2 regions of the Carnobacterium sp. CS13 genome follow, and region 2 is predicted to be linked to the other one. Evidence: riboswitches for the same ligand, from Rfam matches in the RefSeq annotation. Region 2 holds a riboswitch; the other holds the start of a gene.

Region 1 (7,085 bases), 780 kb from region 2:
ACTCGTCTTGCATTTCTTTCCGGATCAATGGGTCTAAAGCAGAAAAAGCTTCATCCATTAATAAGATTTCAGGATTATTGGCTAATGCACGAGCTAAGCCGACACGTTGTTGCATACCACCTGAAAGTTGGTGAGGGTATTGATCCCGGTAATCTCCTAAACTTGCATTTTCCAAAGCTTTTATCGCTTTTTCAGAACGTTCTTTCTTATCAACACCTTGGATTTCTAATCCGTATTCAGTATTTTCTAAAATAGTACGGTGCGGGAATAAAGCAAAGTTTTGAAAAACCATGCTTAGTTTTTCACGGCGAACTTGACGTAAAGCTTTCTTATCCATTTTAGATAAATTTTCTCCATCAATATAGATGTTTCCTTTTGTAGCATCAATCAATCGGTTGAACATACGCACTAACGTAGATTTTCCACTACCGGATAACCCCATGATAACAAAAACTTCACCTTCTTCAATCGTGAAGCTGACATCATTCACACCAACTGTAGCTCCGGTCTCTTTTAAAATTTCTTGCTTTGTTTTGTTTTGTTCCAATAACTCCAAAGCACGGTCACTTTTTTTACCGAAAATTTTCGTGACGTTCTCAACTTTTATTTTTGACAAAGTATCCACTCCTTTATTTTTTTTACATCCTCTAGTGCACCCTATAGTCTATAGAAATGCGAGAAACGTTTGTTGAAGAAGAATAACCTTTCATTTTTAATTTAATCTCAAATAGAAATGAATGGCTATAAAGCCAGTTTTTACTCAAAACAAGCTTCCCGAATAAGGCACAAAAATGAGTGTAACATTATCTTGAAGAAATGAAAACAAAAGTGATTTTCATAAATCATCAATAACAGCTTGTTTTCATTGTCATAGCAGAGCTATGAGCAGAAAATAAGAAATTGGTAAGAATTAACACATGGGAGGAAAATTCATCTTTTTTTTAAATAAATAACAAAGCAGGACAAGCCTTACAGAGGAAGTTACTTCTTGTGATTTCATCGGTAGATTGATAAACTAGAATGGATAAAATAACAAAGAGAAAATAAAATCCAAGGAGTCTATTAAATGGTATCCGGACATCAAAAGCAAATTTTAAAACAAACAGAAGAGTACGTTTATGATTTATTAAAAGATGATGCTAGTGGTCATGACTGGTGGCATATTGACCGCGTGCGAAATGTAGCTAAAACGATCGCGATACAAGAGACTGAAGAAGTAAACTTTTTTATCTGTGAAATGGCAGCACTGTTACACGATGTCGCTGATGGGAAGTTAAACAAGAGCGAAGCAGCAGGAGAAGAAAAAATTCGTAATTGGCTCAAAACTATTGAATTGGAAGAACAAGAACGGATGGCTATTTTAGATATTATTTTACATTTGTCGTATAAAGGCGGAACGAATAAAAAAAGACTTTCTTCATTAGAAGGGAAAATAGTTCAGGATGCAGATCGTTTAGATGCTATGGGAGCTGTTGGAATTGCTCGGACAATGGCTTATACCGGAGCACACGGTCGTCTGATTCACCATCCAGACCTTCTTCCAAGAGAAAATTTAACGCTTGAACAGTACCGTTCTGGTGAAGATACTGGCATCATGCATTTTTATGAGAAGCTTTTAAAATTAAAAAGTACGATGAATACATCCGTTGGCAAAAAAATGGCAAGTCACCGACATATTTATATGGAAAACTATCTAAAGGAGTTTTTTCAAGAGTGGGAAGGCGACCGTTGAAAAATAGAAGCACTAAACAAAGTTTAAGCTAGCGTGGTACGATTAGGTGAAATTTATAGAGGCGGTGAAGGCTATATGGTACTGGCTGATGAAATAATATTGAAAGAAGCTACAATAGCAGATGCAGTTCTATTTGAAAACTATCAATTAAAAGAAACACCTTATACTGTTAAGCCGATGACAGCAATGACCGATAGTCTCCATGAAACTAAAAAATTTCCGGTTTTGATTTTAAAGGAAGAAACCTTAGTAGGATTTTTCATTTTACAAAAAGAAAAGGGGTTTTCGACTTATCCAACCGAGGAGAATGCTTTATTATTACATGCGCATTCCATTGACGAGCGTTTTCAAAACAAAGGATACGGAAAACTTTCGATGGAACGATTGCCGCTATTCATTAAAGAAAATTTTGATTCGATCGATGAGATTGTATTAGCAGTTGACTATGATAATCTAAGCGGGCAAATGCTGTATTTAAAAACGGGATTTGTCGATACAAAAAAACGAAGCAAGGAAGATGGAGCGTACAAGTTTATTTACTCAAAAAAAATATAGTACATGAAAGATAAAAAACAAAACAGAGAAAGACCAGAAGGGATTCAGAAAATGACTAAAAAAAATATCGTTCTTTCACTTCTTGTGCTGCTAACGGTAGCAACGATCATGGGGGGCACTAAATACCATCGTTATGTACAAACTGAAAAATTTAAACAAGCAGAACAAAAGCTAGATGAGACAAAAGAAGCAGAAAAGCTAGTCGCTGCTTTATTTGAAACGGAAGCAAAAGAGACGTTAGCAAAAGGTATTACGGAAAAGCAACTATCAATTGCTTTAGATAAAGTCAAAGAACTTCCTGACAGCCCTTTAAAAAAAGAGCTTCTAACTGAAGTGAGAGCAGCCGAAGAAGGGTATCAAGCTCAAAAAGTTGTTCAATCTTTGTTAATAGATAATATATTAGCTGACGAAGTGTCTGAAAGCCAATTAGAACAAGCACAAACTCATTTAGAAAAAATAAAAAAACGTTTTCCGTTGCTATATGACGAATTGAAGGTATATTTGACTGAAGCGAAAGATCAATATGAAGCAATAAAAAAAGCTGAGAAAACTTTAGCTGAATTGTTTGAGGAGCCCAAAACAGAAATAGTCAAAGAAGATGTTACTCAAGTGCAGTACGATGAAGTAAAAGCAATGATTACAGCGATAAAAAATAAGAAAGTCCAAACAGCACTTTTTGAAACATTAGCGTTGGTAGAAACTAAATTAAGGGTTATAGAACAACAACTGCTTCAAGAACAAGAAGAACAAGAACGAGTGTTGGAAGAAGAACGACTGGCTGAGCAAGAACGAATGGAAGCAATTGAAAAAGAGGCTGCTCTGCAAGAAGAGTCGGAACAAGATGAAGCATCAACTTCTACCTCTGTCAAAAGCAGCACAACGAATCAAAATACATGGCAGCCCACTCCTAAGACAACAAAGAGTCCTCAAAGCAACTGGACGGCGCCACAAAAAGATACGCAAGAACCAGAACTTCCAGCTAAAGAAAATTCTTCAGATACGGCTGAAGAGCCAGAAGATTCTTCGAGTCCAGAGATACCTAAAGACTCTGAGGTTGACATAGACTCAGGTTCAAATGATAAAGAGGAAATGAATCAAGAAAGTTCAGCTTTTTCATCGGCTGAATAAAGCGTATGGATTAAGCCGGCCGGAAGAAAGAGTTGACAAAAAGCTTTTTTGTCCGTAGTATTTGAAGAGTAAAAACTAACTGAACAACCATCACAAAGGGGTGCTGTAAAAAGCTGAGATTGAATCCTAGATTCTGACCCTTCGAACCTGTTCGTTAACACGAGCGTAGGAATTGTGACGGGGCAAATGATTTATCTTAAAAGATAATTTGAGCTCCTCCTTTGTTGTGTGGCACTGTTCGACACACTAAAGGAGGATTTTTTTATGGAAAATACACGATTACGGGTATGGATCGAAGGAACGATTGTCGCAGCTTTAGCCATTGTTTTATCCTTATTGCCGACGACTGTCGGTACAGGTTTTACTATATCATTGGGAATGATCCCGATGATACTGTATGCCCTTCGAAGAGGCGCTGTAGCAGGTATTGCATCTGGATTTTTATGGGGAGTATTACATTACTTGACGGGTGATGTCGCTATTTTAAATCTGCTGCAAGGTTTTATTGAGTATTTTGTAGCGTTTATGTTTACGGGATTTGCTGGTTTTTTTGCTAAACCCCTTCAACAAGCTTTTCGCGCAAAGCAACCTGTCAAAAAAGCAGGATATATCATTTTAGCAACAATCGTTGGAACGATAGCTCGTTTTTTCTGGCACTTTATAGCAGGGTATTACTTTTGGGGAAGTTATGCCCCAGAAGGAATGAGTCCATTATGGTATTCGTTTCTTGCCAACGGAGGAAGCGCATTGGCGACTATGTTTGCAACAGGCATTGTGTTGCTTCTCTTTAACAAAACAGCACCTCATTTGTTTGTACCAAAAGAACCAACTGCATCAAGCTTCCAATGAATTAAACGATAAAACAAAAGCATCCGATTCTTTTTTTGAAGCGGATGCTTCTTTATTTGTTTTAAAAGGCGCTCTAAGTTGAATAATGCTAGCAATAGAAAAAAGAACATAGTAAGATAAGAATAAAAGTTTCGAAAGGATTAACATATGCAAATAGTTTGGATGAGTATATTAGCTATTATTGTTTTAAATATCATTTTTGCCATGATCACTGTTTTTCGAGAAAAACGAGATATCGCAGCTACATGGGCATGGTTATTGGTTTTGATGTTGTTGCCGGGAGTGGGGTTTGTTTTTTATTTATTTATCGGGAATAAATTATCCCGCAAAAAGATTTTCGATATTAAAGCTCAAGAAAGCATAGGAATGCCTGAACTTGTTCAAGCACAAAAAGAAATGCTGGCAGATGATGAAGATTTGCTGTCCAGTAGACAAGCAACAGAAAATGCCAAAGAAATGGCAAGTTTGTTTCTTGAAAGCGATGAATCTATTTTAACAAAAGGCAACAAAATACAAATTTTTACAGATGGTGCTGAAAAATACGATGCATTGATTAAAGACATTTACAAAGCTGAGCATCATATTCATATGATTTATTATATTTTTAAAGATGATAAAATCGGAAATCGCGTTTTAGCGGCTCTTGAAGAACGGGCAGCAGCGGGTGTAGAAGTTTTTGTTATTTATGATGCGTTAGGATCCCGTGCTTTGAAACCTAAATTTTTTAAAAAGCTAAAAGCTTTAGGAGGGGAAGCTGAAACTTTTTTTGGTTCCCGCTTTAGCTTTATAAATTTACGTTTTAATTACCGCAACCACAGAAAAATTGTTATTATCGATGGGGAAATTGGCTACACTGGCGGTTTCAACGTTGGGGATGAATACTTAGGAGAATATAAAAAATTTGGGTATTGGCGTGATACTCATTTGAAAATTGAAGGCAATGCCGTTTTGCCCTTGCAAAGCCGCTTTCTAATGGATTGGAACGCGACGGTTTCTCATCATAAGTTAGAATACCAAGAAAGTTATTTTCCGCTAATGAAGAAAAAAGGCAAGTCAAACATGCAGATCGTTTCAAGCGGGCCGGATACTGAAACCCAACAAATCAAAAAAGGGTACATTAAGATGATCAGTATGGCAAAAGAATCCGTTTTTATCCAAACTCCTTATTTTGTACCGGATGATTCAGTACTGGAGACTATTGAAATAGCCGTCATGTCTGGTATTGATGTTAAAATCATGATTCCTAATAAACCAGATCATCCGTTTATTTACCGAGCAACTACTTACTACGCTGCCGAATTGGTAGCCGCTGGAGCTGAAGTTTACATCTATAATAATGGGTTCTTACACGCCAAAACAATTGTGATAGACGGCGAAATCTGCTCAATTGGAACAGCTAATTTTGATATTCGAAGTTTCAAACTAAATTTTGAAGTAAATGCTTTTATTTATGACCCAGAGATTGCCAGACAACAAAAAGAAATTTTTTATAAAGATATCGAAAGCAGTTATTTATTGACTCAATCCCTATTAGATGGACAATCGCGTTGGCTGAAATTTAAACAAACATTTTCTAGATTATTTTCACCAATTTTATAACAAAGTAACTTTTCAGACGTAGAAATAGTTGGTCAAACCATTATTTTTGCGTCTTTTTTTTAAGGGATTTTTAATGAAAAGTATAGAAAGTTGATTATACGAGCGATTTAAGAGATAATTGATAAGGATAATGCGATTTTTTAGCAAAGAAAAGAAAAATAGATAAGAGGGTGGAAACTTTGATTGAATTTAAAAATGTTTCAAAAGTTTATAAAGGCGGAAAAAAAGCAGTAGACAACATCAATCTTGCGTTTAACGAAGGCGAATTTATTGTTTTTATTGGTACAAGTGGAAGTGGAAAGACAACTTCAATGCGGATGATCAACCGAATGATCGAGCCAACTTCTGGACAAATTTTAATTGATGGCGAAGATATCATGAAGAAAGATCCAGTGAAATTGCGTCGGAAAATCGGCTATGTGATCCAACAAATCGGGTTGATGCCACACATGACCATTTTTGATAACATCGTTTTAGTTCCGAAATTAATGAAATGGTCAGAGGAAGAACAAAAAGAAATCGCCAAAAAACTCATAAAAAGAGTAGATTTGCCGTTAGAGTTTCTAGATCGCTATCCTTCTGAATTGTCAGGGGGTCAGCAACAAAGAATAGGCGTTATCCGCGCTTTAGCTGCGGATCAAGACATTATTTTAATGGATGAACCGTTTGGTGCTTTGGATCCTATTACGCGAGACTCTCTCCAAGAATTATTAAAAGAACTTCAAGTAGAGATGGGAAAAACAATTATTTTTGTTACTCATGATATGGATGAAGCTTTAGATTTAGCGGACCGCATCGTCATTATGCAAGAAGGTAAAGTTGTTCAATTCGATACACCGGATAATATTCTGGCTGCTCCAGCTAATCAATTTGTAGAAGACTTTATTGGGGAAGATCGTTTGCTCCAAGCACGGCCTAATCTTCAAACAGTTGAACAAGTTATGTTGAAGAACCCTGTTTCAGTTACACCAGGCAAGTCTATTACTGATGCTATCAAACTGATGCGTGACCGCCGTGTAGACTCGTTATTAGTGACGGACGATGCAGGAATCTTAAAGGGATATGTTGATGTTGAAAGCATCGATTTAAACAGGAAACGTGCAACCAGTATTGGCGATATCATGTCGACCAAAGTTTATTTTGTACGCAAAGGAACGTTGTTAAGAGATACTGTACAACGTATTTTAAAACGCGGGTTTAAGAATGTCCCAGTAGTTGATGA
Region 2 (7,085 bases):
TATTATATTACTTTTTTTTATTTCTCAGAATAAAGATAACTATGAATAAAAAACACAATAAAAACAAACTAAATCCCATAGAACCATGCTCCTCTTTTCATAAAATAATGACAACTTTATTTTTACTTTCCATAACTTCAATCAATTTTACAGTAAAAAGAGTTTGCATAACAATTTAATGATGCAAACTCTTTTTTTGTTCGTCCTAAACAATCAATTTATATTTTCTAAAAGCAGATTCTCAACCGTTTGCTTAATATCTTTGCTGTGGCAGATAACTGAAATAACCGACACGCCGTCTGCTCCTGAAGAACGAACAGCACTAGCATTTTCTTCTGTAATTCCTCCTATGCCAACAATTGGGAAATTGCCAGCCTGTTTTCGCATCGCACTTAAAAAAGGCAATCCAGCAGGAGGTTTTGCATCTGTTTTAGATTTTGTTCTATATATCGGACCAATTCCCACGTAATCTGCTCCGTTAAGTATAGCTTGTTTCATTTCTCTAGAATTGTGTACAGAAACGCCCACTATTTTTCCTTTTGCTTGTTCACGAAATGTCGAAAGGGCTAGATCTTCTTGGCCGACATGGATACCATCAGCGTTTAGCTTAAGTGCGAGCTCCACATCATCATTAACGATAAACGGCACTTGGTAACTTTGGCACATTTTTTGGCAAGCACGGGCAAACTCTTCATAAGCTGCGCCTATTAAAGCTCCTTCGCCTTTTTCACGTAATTGGAAACAGGTGATTCCCGCTTGTAAGGCTTCTTCGAGCGTTTTCAGTGGGTCTTTTTTGCAGTTTACAGTGCCCATTATAAAATAAACATTCAATCTATTACAATCCATTCACTTCTACCTCGCAGACTCCTTGCTCGCGTTTATAAGCAAAATGATTCGTTGGTCCATGACCATTCCCAATATGAAGAGGCGTAGAAATAGCTAAGTGAATAAATCTTTTCGCTTCAATAATCGATTCCTGCAGCGGTAGCCCTTTTGCTATATTTGCTGTAAGAGCTGCCGAGAACGTACAACCTGTCCCATGTGTATCTTTTGTTTGGACACGAGGAGTCGTTATCGTAAAAGATTTCTGGTGAGTATACACTCTGTCCGTCGCCTGATCTTCATCTAAATGCCCGCCTTTTATGACCACGCATTGAACCCCCATTTGCAGGATTCGCTCTGCAGCTCTTTCAATATCTTTAGAATCTTTGATGCGTATACCGGTTAGTATTTCTGCTTCTGGAATGTTTGGTGTGCAAATGGTTGTATACGGTAAAAGTTTTTCGATTAATGCCGTTACTGCTGCATCTTGCAATAGACTTGCCCCGCCTTTTGCAATCATGACGGGATCGACGACCAATGGAATTTTTTGTTGATGTACAATTTCAGCTACAACTTCAATAATCTCAGCCGAAAACAACATACCTGTTTTCATTGCTTGTACAGAAAAATCATCTAGTACGTTTTGCAGTTGTTGCTGTACAAAGCTAGGCGTTACTTCAAAAATGCCATGTACACCGAGCGTATTTTGGGCAGTTAAAGCTGTTACTACTGTCGTTCCAAAGACACCAAGTTCTTGAAAAGTTTTTATATCCGCTTGGATCCCAGCGCCGCCGCCTGAATCTGATCCCGCAATCGTTAATGCAATCATCTCTTTACCTCCGCTAACTTTTGTAATGCATTCATCATTTGTACAGCAAATATTCCTACTTCCTCTGTACTTTGTTCAGCAGCTTGTTTGTAGTCTTTTAAAGTCGTAACTAAGCCTTCAAGCGGTTTTGCACTGCTAGCAAGAGAAGCTGCACAGATGGCGCTTAATAAACAACCTGTACCCGTGATGCGTGTAGCGATTTCCCTGCCTCCAGCAATATGAAGTCCTTTGTGCCCATCTGTTACGAAATCAGATTCCCCAGTTACAACAACCAGACACTTGTACTGCAAAGCAACCCGCTTCGCTACCCTAGCGATATCTATTTCGCCTATGCCGCTATCTACACCTTTTGACTGCCAATCTTCACCTGCAATTGCTGCTAATTCACCTGCGTTACATCGAATCAAATCAAACTGAATTTCCTTTAAAAGGTGCTGAACCAATTGTTTCCGATAGCTTGTGGCACCAACGCCTACAGGATCGAGCACAATAGGAATGCCCAACTCGTTTGCTTTTTTGCCAGCAAGCAGCATGGCTTTTGCTGTACGGTCATTCACCGTTCCAATATTAATAAGCACTGATTGGGCAGTCGAGACTATTTCAGAAACTTCGTTTGCTTCATCAGCCATAATAGGCGAAGCGCCGATTGCAAGTAAGCCGTTAGCCGTGAAATTAGCGACAACATAATTTGTCATGCAGTGCACTAAAGGGGCTGCTTTTTTAATTTGTGATAACATACTTGATCCTTCTTTCTTTTAATTTTTTGTTTAACATTTATGCTTATTATTCGTACTGACTCGTCTACGTTTCTTTCAAATCACTTTAAAAAACACTAATCCCAGTCCTCCTTTTTTGAACGTAAGCACAAAAAAAAGCCCCTACAAAAGTTGTAGAGACTAAAAAAGTGTATAAGAAAACCACTAATTGCTCCCTACGTCAGTATTAACTAACAGGTTCAAAGGGTCAGGTTTTAGCCTTCTCAACACAAGCGTGTCCCCCCGCGATTAAAAGTTTTACAAAAGAAAAGCCCCCCATAATAATGGAGAGCTCAGTACGTATCATTCAATACATATGTACATAGTGCTCCCTACGTCAGTGTTAACTGACAGGTTCAAAGGGTCAGGTTTTACCTTCTCAACACAAATGTGTCCCCCTGCAAAACATTTAATTACTGATAAGCTTACTATATCTAAACTAGTTAATCAATCATCTTCAGATAAACCCTGTCTATCAGTCCTCTGTGTATCAACCTTTAAGAATTAAAACCAAAAAATAATGAGAATAACAATAAAAACAAAGACGCCATCATAAAAAGCACTCCAATTACTCTAAGTACAATTCCAGAGCTTTTGCTTTCTTTTTTTATTTTATTCCCAATGAAAATAAAAAATAATCCTATCAAGAAACAAAAAATGAAAAATAATATAAAACCCAGTCTTTCTGGTAAGTTATAAATTATTTCCAATATAAATTCCCCTATTAATTAAAGTATTTTTTTATGCTTTCTTTTATCTCACCAACAGACGTTAACATCATCAAATGGTCACTGTACTTTATAGTTTCAATTTTATAAAACATATGAGCATTTAAGTTCAACTCTTTTTGTAATCTGTTATCACTTTCAATATTATTGTTTTTCGAGTTAGACAATAATAGAATTAATTTATCGTTTTTCAATACCTCTATTTCTTTTGTATTCAAATCGTTAATTAGAGAATTGAACGCACTATCTGAAAGAATATATGAATAGTTATTCTTATTGTTGCAGATATGATATGTGCTCAAAAGCGCATTGTACACATGCTGCAATTCTTTAGTAGTTAATAAAATTCCTTCTTCTTTTAAGCTCTCAACATCTTCTACTATACTTTCGTTTAAGTCGTCTAAAGAACCAAATACCGGAAGTTTTATTGTACCAACGTCACTATTTGAGATGTTATTTACCGGATAATACCCGCTATCTAAAAAAATAACACCTCTTGGATTAATCATTCCTTCTAGATTGGATACTAGCCAACATGATAAAGAACTAGCGACAATATAGTAATCATCTCCTACTCCCAAATGATTTACAAAAGATAAAATATCATCAGAAAAACTGTCCAATGAATATTCACCACCAGACGTTGAGTTGCCATGAGATCTATAGTCTAATGCATAACAATTATAATCATCTATAGAATCAATCAAATTATAATAAAAGTTTTTGTTATTATTTAATCCATGTAAAAAGATGATATTGCTTTGCGAACCACTATTTTTCTCAAAATAACTAAAGGTATGGTTATTCTTTTTGAAATCTTTTAAAATTATCATATTGCCAACTCCTCAAATATAAATAAATGCAGATAAGACGGTATTCATGAAAAAAAACAAACACTACAATGAATAATCAAAAAGTTCAGATACTCAAAATGCCAAAGTAAACATTATTTTTGGAAGATAGTATACCTAAAGTCACGAAAACAGAAAAGATAAGAGTTCCGATCAGAGCTGAGGTGAAATCAATACTTTGTCCTTTAAAATATTGAGTAACTAAATTAGCTGTTAGATACAGTCCTGCAAGTAGAGCAACTCTTTTAATTTTATTCTTATTCATTTTAATCCTTCTTTCCTTTCTTTTTCTGATTTCACTTTAACGCACATTTTTGATTAAACACTACCATGTTATTTTATTTAAGTTTATACTAACTATAGTTGCATAATAACATTTTCGAATAGGGGATTTTTATGAACGCAAAACAAATGTGGGATAATTTTATACAGTTACATCCAAAATATCAAGATTCTGCTTATAGCGCTTGGAGTTACGGAGCGATTCCTGATCAATTGGCAGAGTTAACACTAAAAAACATTAAAACAGCTACCGCTTCTGCTTATGATTTATATGCAATTGATAACGATCCATTGCCACAAATAAATGAGTTTAACATTATATTAGATAGCAAAGACGAGGCTGTTTGTATAACAAAAACAACCAAAGTTTCAGTTATTCCGTTCCTTGAAGTTTCTGAGGAGCATGCCTTTAAAGAAGGAGAAGGCGATAGATCATTAGCAACATGGAGAAAAGATCATACCGAGTTATTTACACAATGGTATAAAGAAGCAAACCTTGAATTTAATGAGAATATCCCAGTTGTTTGTGAAGAGTTTGAAGTGATCTATAAATAACCGCCTTTTTTGTTTATATAAACCTACTTAAAGCAAGGAACATATCGGAATCAATGTAGACAAAATTAGCGAAACATTATTAAACCGATTCTAGTATTTTCAGGTGTGCTTTCTACAAGACAAACTCTCCACACATAAAATGAAACCATTTTAAAGGAGGAATCAACATCTTTATTCGTATATTAAATGAAGACGATGCAGAAATGTATCGGGCATTAAGATTAACCGCGTTAAAAACGAACCCTGAAGCATTTGGATCAACTTATGAAAGAGAAAAACAATTTTCAATTGAACGTATTAAGCAACGAATCTTGCCATCGGAAAAAAGAATCACTTTAGGCGCTTTTAATGAGAGAAATATGTTGATAGGGATAGTTACTTTTCTACGTGAAACCAATACAAAGATGCAGCATAAAGGCCATGTTTTAGGACTTTATGTTATGGCTGATAATCGCGGGCAAGGAGTAGCTAAGCGTTTATTAGTAGAAACGATTGAACTCGTAAAGAAATGGGATGGACTTGAGCAAATTAATTTAACCGTTGTCTCAACTAATCTATCAGCTATTCAAGTATATTCTAAACTTGGTTTTAAAGTATTTGGAACTGAACTGAAAGCTATGAAATACGAGAATCAGTATTTCGATGAACATTTAATGGTTTTATTTTTGTGACTCTACATAAAATAAAAAAGACTGCTAAATTATATATTTACTGATTTAGCAGTCTTTTGTTTGATTTGAAGGAGTGCTTAAAGTTCCTTTTTCATTTCAACAAATTCATATACACTTCCATTTGTTGGTTGGTCATAAATTTTTGTTTGCACAAAACCAGCTTTCTCATAAACTTTTTTTGCTCGTTCGTTAAATGAAGCCACACCTAATCGAACAGTTTTCACTGAAATATTTTTACGAATATAGTCAAGGATTTCTAACAGGAAAGCTTGTCCCAATCCATTCCCTGTTAATTCTGGTTTTATTCCTAGACCTATATCTACAATATCATCACTATCTAAAGCTTTTTCAATAACAAAAAAGCCGAATAACGTATTACCTTTCATAACTTGAAAATAGTTGTCTTTTCTTAAACTTGGAGTCATTAGTTCTTCATAATCTTCTGGATCCGAAGTCATATTATAGAACTCATAAACTCCTTGGTATTTCCATTCATCTGCAATGGCTTCAGCGTTATTCTGGCTAAGTTTCTGGATAACAAAAGACACCATGTTCACTCTCCTTTTTTGTATATAACATTTCTTATAGCAAATATTTTCATTCTGACCGTTAAAAATATAGTTAATCAAAATGCTCTCAATGAGTTGTTTGTGTTTTTTATAGGTTATCTTTTTCTTTTTTTAAAAAAGAAAAAGATAACGAAAATTGTGTATATAGTAACATTTTGAAAGAATAATAAAAATAAGTGTTATGATAAAATCACAACGAATATTTGATAAAAAGAAGTAGATATAATCCTATTTTTTGGAGGTGTTTTTTTGAAAAAGAAATTAATAAATTTAGCTTTGTTAAGTATTATTCCAATTATTTTAGCAACGTTGACACACTTTATCTGGGACGTTCATTTAAGTTTGATAGCTGGCATTCTTTACGTTATTTTGTTCGTATTTAATTTACCTAGCGGAAGTTTCATGAGTACCAATAGCGATTACAATATTAAAAGAGTGAATCCTCATTATAAAGCTGAAAAGCAAGATTTTAATTCTTTAAACAGCCAGCCTTTGATCACATTAGCTGTTTTAGTTTTATTAACTATAGCGAGCTTTCTTATTTATTTTCAACAAATACAAAACTAAGCTTTTAGTTAGCTAATATTTATCATTTTATAAGAACAAGTAAAATCTTTATATTTTCTAGTAATAAAAATTTGAAACTGCTATGCTTAAGTTTATTATATTCCACTAAAAACAGTATTTGGTTATTTCTAATAGGAGGAAAGCATGGACGAGACAAATGAATTAGATAGTAAGAAACAAAGTGCTCAAAATAAAATGATTGAAGGAACATTTTGGTTAACTGCTGGTAATTTTATTTCTAGGCTTCTTGGATTGATCTACATTATTCCCTGGTATTATTGGATGGGAGAACATGGTTTAGTAGCAAATGGATTATATGGAATGGGCTACAACATTTATGCTATGTTTTTGCTGATTTCCACAGCAGGAATTCCTTCTGCTATTACCAAACAAATTTCTTACTATAATTCATTAAATGATCCTGAAATGAGCAATCAAGTTTTTTATAGTGCACTT

Evidence for each region. Region 2 has a riboswitch for thiamine pyrophosphate ahead of thiM (hydroxyethylthiazole kinase). Riboswitches for the same ligand answer to the same signal wherever they lie in the genome.
Region 1: linked by a shared signal. The riboswitch ahead of thiT (energy-coupled thiamine transporter ThiT) and the one ahead of thiM (hydroxyethylthiazole kinase) in region 2 are both predicted to bind thiamine pyrophosphate.

Annotation. Positions count from the first base shown of each region.
Region 1 is NZ_CP067364.1:966,848-973,932, forward strand. Features, by position in the region: gene JHE06_RS04645 (quaternary amine ABC transporter ATP-binding protein) at 1-616, opposite strand, end outside; gene JHE06_RS04650 (HD domain-containing protein) at 1,067-1,732, shown strand; gene JHE06_RS04655 (GNAT family N-acetyltransferase) at 1,766-2,287, shown strand; gene JHE06_RS04660 (hypothetical protein) at 2,339-3,415, shown strand; TPP riboswitch at 3,502-3,604, shown strand; gene thiT (energy-coupled thiamine transporter ThiT) at 3,680-4,264, shown strand; gene cls (cardiolipin synthase) at 4,412-5,863, shown strand; gene JHE06_RS04675 (betaine/proline/choline family ABC transporter ATP-binding protein) at 6,043-7,085, shown strand, end outside.
Region 2 is NZ_CP067364.1:190,073-197,157, reverse strand. Features, by position in the region: gene thiE (thiamine phosphate synthase) at 214-846, opposite strand; gene thiD (bifunctional hydroxymethylpyrimidine kinase/phosphomethylpyrimidine kinase) at 836-1,651, opposite strand; gene thiM (hydroxyethylthiazole kinase) at 1,648-2,388, opposite strand; TPP riboswitch at 2,563-2,661, opposite strand; TPP riboswitch at 2,719-2,816, opposite strand; gene JHE06_RS00965 (alpha/beta fold hydrolase) at 3,131-3,967, opposite strand; gene JHE06_RS00960 (hypothetical protein) at 4,053-4,250, opposite strand; gene JHE06_RS00955 (ASCH domain-containing protein) at 4,382-4,822, shown strand; gene JHE06_RS00950 (GNAT family N-acetyltransferase) at 4,984-5,493, shown strand; gene JHE06_RS00945 (GNAT family N-acetyltransferase) at 5,571-6,044, opposite strand; gene JHE06_RS00940 (hypothetical protein) at 6,312-6,629, shown strand; gene JHE06_RS00935 (putative polysaccharide biosynthesis protein) at 6,774-7,085, shown strand, end outside.